DNA from 2 places in the Paraburkholderia sp. SEWSISQ10-3 4 genome. Region 1 is predicted to be linked to the other one. Evidence: riboswitches for the same ligand, from Rfam matches in the RefSeq annotation. Region 1 holds a riboswitch; the other holds the start of a gene.
The links. Region 1 has a riboswitch for cobalamin ahead of M0D68_RS35435 (TonB-dependent receptor). Riboswitches for the same ligand answer to the same signal wherever they lie in the genome.
Positions count from the first base shown of each region.

Region 1 (2,198 bases):
AGCAACCGCTTCAAGCAACGCGCCTTCAGTTTCCGGCGAGCAGGCGAGACGATAGGGCACGCCGAGAATCGATACTTCGATCTGCTTGGTGGTCATGCATTTTCTCCATGGCGGGTGACGTCGCTCTCCGCTTCTTCCTCATGCGGCGCGGCCTCGAGCAGATCGAGCTGATTATCAGGCTCGCTGTGCGCGCGGGCCCGCGGCAGTTTTTCGAGGATCGCATTGAGGCGCACCTGTGCGTCGTCGATCTTTGCCGACAGCGCGTCGCGTTCCGCCTGCAGCGCATCGCGCTCCTCGCGCATCAGCGCGAGTTCCGTGCGCGTGGCCTCGGCTTCGGCACGCGTTTGGGCGAGCTGATCTTCGAGCGCGAGCCGCGCTTCATTGTGGCGTTGGCTGATCGTGATCAGCTTGCCGATATTCTGTGAAAGTGTTTCGAGTTCGGTGAGCATCTGCTGCGTCCTCTAAAGACATCGCATTTTAGCGCGGAATGTCGCAGGTTCCGACAATTGTCTCGTTTCGAGACGTAACAACATCGCTTTGTGCCGGCTTTTATCGACCATATGATGAAAAACAACTCATGCATCGGACAATAACCTGCACTTAACAGAACAGTTTGCGCACGGATTAACCATTCTTGACGGACCCGAGGGCCGCTCCTAAACTGGCCGCACTTTGGTGCCCGCGCGCGCTTTTCCACAGTGTGCGCAGTTAAACGGGAAGCAGGGCGCGCGCTTCGCCTGAACGCGCCAACCTGCGCTGCCCCCGCAACGGTAAGCGACCGCATTCGTCATGCAGGTCGATCCTGATCGCGTGTTTGATGCTTAACACGCGAGTGTGCCACTGCGCGTCACGCGTGGGAAGGCGGGATCGATGTGTCGCCAGCCCGGATACCGGCCAGAGGGAGAGGCTCGTTCCCGCGCAAACGTAAAACAACGCGGGCGCCTCGTTACGCATCGGCCCGCGGGGAAGCGGGCCGCGCACGCTATCCACAGGAATGTCATCCCATGCTGTCCCCTATCGCTCGCGCGGCGTTGCTCGCCTTTGCGAGCCTGCCGCTCGTCGTGCATGCGCAAGCTGCTTCTTCTCCGTCGCCGTCTTCATCTTCTTCTGCCGATACGGGGGCGAGCGGTTCGTCAGCCGCGGTGTTGTCGCCCGTTGTCGTGACCGCGGAGCGCGGGCCGCAACCGCTCGCCGATGCGATCCCGCAGACCACGCTGTTCGACCAGCAGGACATCGCCGATACGACCGCGACCGATTTGCCCGGCCTGCTGCAACTCGCGCCCGGCGCGCAAATCTCGCGCACCGGTGGTCCGGGTTCCACGACGAGCCTGTTTCTGCGCGGCGCGTCGTCGACGCAATCGCTTTTGCTGATCGACGGCGTGCGGGTCGACTCCGTGAGCCTGGGCGCGCCGCAACTCGCGCAGATTCCGCTCGACCAGATCGATCACGTCGAAGTGGTGAATGGCAACGTGTCCGCGCTTTACGGCTCCGGCGCAATTGGCGGCGTGGTGCAGGTGTTCACCAAAGACGGCGGCGACCATCCGCCGCGTTTCAATTTTTCGGTGGGCTATGGCAGCTATCACACGCAGACGCAGCAGGCCGGCGTGAACGGCTCGCTGGATAAAGACGGCAACACCACCTTCAGCATTTCGCTCGCGCGTTCGAAAGACGACGGCTTCTCGTCGCTCAATCCGTCGCAGGCGCCCAACGCGAATCCGAACGCGAACGGCTATCTGAACGAAAGCATCTCGGCTTCGCTGCGTCACAAGTTCAGCGACAAGTGGGACGCGGGAGTCACCTATTTCCAATCGAACGGCAATAACAGCTATGACAACGCGTACGGTGTGCCGACCGATCTGAACAACCTCTACAGCAAAGTGCGCCAGATGTCGGTGTTCGCGAACGGCAAACTGACCGACCGGTGGACCACGCACTTCATCGTTTCCGAAGGCGACGACCGCAGCGTGGCGAATACCAACGGCATCTACAACGGCCGCTTCGATACCGACAATCGCCAGTACACGTGGCAGAACGATTTTGCGCTCGCCGCGCAGCAGAAACTGCAGGTCGGCTATGAGCATCTGGATCAGAGCCTCGACTCGGATACATTCACTGCGCCCGACCGGCATGTGGATTCGGGCTTTGTCGGCTACACGGGGCGCTTTGGGCGCAATCAGATTCAGGCCAACGTGCGGCGC
Region 1 is NZ_JALPRI010000036.1:33,578-35,775, reverse strand. It holds gene M0D68_RS35445 (cell division protein ZapA) at 1-96, opposite strand, end outside; gene M0D68_RS35440 (hypothetical protein) at 93-449, opposite strand; cobalamin riboswitch at 657-914, shown strand; gene M0D68_RS35435 (TonB-dependent receptor) at 1,005-2,198, shown strand, end outside.

Region 2 (2,198 bases), on a different contig from region 1:
CAAGCGATGTGTCGCGTGACAGCGGGAAATCGACGTACGTTTGAGCGTGCTGCAATACGGCGTCGATGGAATGCGCGGCGAGCAGGTGACGCATGCGCGTGTCATCTGGAGCGGCCAGATCGAGGAACGTGTGCAGCAGCGCGCAGACGAGGTCTGTGACTTGCGAAGGCAGCACGGCGGCGAGAGCGCCGGCGTAGTTCGGACGAGAATGGTCAACGGCGCTATGCGCGATGTGTTGGAAGGCATCGGAGTTCGCCGCAGCTGACGGGCAACCCGCCAATCCGAACACAAATCGCACACCGTCTTCGGCCTGCATGGCTGCTAGCCAGACATCGTGCGGATGATCCAACCTGGCAAGGCGCTCACCACCATCGAGCAGTAGCGCGAATTTCGGCGATAGCGCCGCGAAACGCGGTTCGGATTGCAGCAAGGTGAGCAGTTCGACGCAAAGCGGCCTTGTATCGAACAGCGCAAACGGATCGCGTCCGGCAGTCGGGCTCACCATCAGATTGCGCACATCGTCCGCCGAGGTCGCTACCAGCACGCCGGAAGCATCCACCGCACCGCCCGTCGGAATCGGCCCAAGCCCCGCATCGACCAGCGCCGCGATCAACGCCGCCTCATGCCCGCTTCGCACACCACGCACCTGCAGATTCGCGCGATTGGTCAGCTCGACCACACCCGCCGCATGCCGCTCACTGACATCAGCAATCACCGCCGCCTGCGCCGCGCTCAACTCGCCTCCGGGCAATTTAATCCGGCAAATCCCCCCATCACGCGCCGCGACGATGCGCAGCAGCCCCGGACACGCCGAGGGCCGCAGCACGAGAGCCGCGTCGGGCAAAGCAGTGGAGGGCGAAGCTTGATTCAAGACGGACACCGGGTTGAGCGTCGCGCGACGGCCCGAGCAAGCCGCAAAGCGGCCCTTGCTACGGCATCGGTACACCCCGCCCGATGTAGGCTGGCACGAACAGTCTGGCCGGCAGGTCTCCTGGCTGGCAGGTCATGGTCCGCCGCGGCCTTCCCGGTCGAACCAGTGGCGCGGAGCGCAGGCGGACTCGCTGCATACAGTTGCGGGGGCAGCCACAGCGACACTGTGTTCCCTCTTCGGCCCCGAAGGGCACCGGCGGCTGTATTATGCCTTTTTTCGAACAGTACAACGAGGCTGGACGCTTTGATCGGCGTGGCACAGCGGATTATTTGAAGATACAGAAAGAGGATGGATGCATGCCGGCGTGGCTGACCGTGGTGGGCATAGGCGATGACGGCTTCGCCGGCTTGGGGAGGCCCGCGCGGCGCGCTTTGCTGGAAGCGTCGGTGGTTTATGGCGGTGAACGTCATCTGGCGATGCTGCCCGCGCGCCTCGCCGCGCGCCGTGCGGCATGGCCGAAGCCGTTCGATCTCGCGCCTTTGCTGGCGGAGCGGACAGGGCCCGTGTGTGTGCTGGCGAGTGGCGACCCGATGCTGTTCGGCGTCGGCGCAACGCTCGCGCGGCACTTGCCGGCAGGGGAGTTGCGGGTGCTGCCCGCGCCCTCGTCGTTGTCGCTGGCGGCCGCGCGGCTTGGCTGGCCGTTGCAGGATGTCGCCACGGTTTCGCTGGTGGGAAGGCCGTTGCCGACGCTGAATGCTCATTTGCACGACGGCGCGCGCGTCTTCGTGCTGAGTGCCGACGGGCGTACGCCTGCCGCGCTGGCCGAACTGTTGAATGCACGCGGTTTCGGCGCGACGCGGATGACCGTGCTGGAACATCTGGGCGGTGATCTGGAGCGGTGCATAGATGGCCGCGCGCACCAGTGGCCCGCAGGGGAAGTGGCGGCGCTGAACCTGATCGCGCTTGAATGCCGCGCAACGGAAGGCGCGCCGCGTTTGCCGCTGACCGTCGGCTTGCCTGACGACGCCTTTCGCCACGACGGTCAGTTGACCAAGCGCGACGTCCGCGCGATTACGCTGGCGCGCCTCGCGCCGACGCCCGGCGAATTGCTATGGGATGTGGGCGCGGGCAGCGGCTCGATTGGCATCGAATGGATGCGCGCACACCCGACCTGCCGCGCGATCGCGATCGAAGGGCACGCGGAGCGGCAGCGCTTCATCGAACACAATCGCGATGCGTTGGGCGTGCCGGGTTTGCAACTGGTGGCCGGCCGCGCGCCTGATGCGTTGGAAGGTTTGGCTGTGCCGGATGCCGTGTTCATCGGCGG
Region 2 is NZ_JALPRI010000023.1:99,456-101,653, reverse strand. It holds gene cobG (precorrin-3B synthase) at 1-871, opposite strand, end outside; cobalamin riboswitch at 964-1,143, opposite strand; gene cbiE (precorrin-6y C5,15-methyltransferase (decarboxylating) subunit CbiE) at 1,228-2,198, shown strand, end outside.
Region 2: it holds a riboswitch for cobalamin, as region 1 does, so the genes downstream of both, cobG (precorrin-3B synthase) here and M0D68_RS35435 (TonB-dependent receptor) in region 1, are expected to answer to the same signal.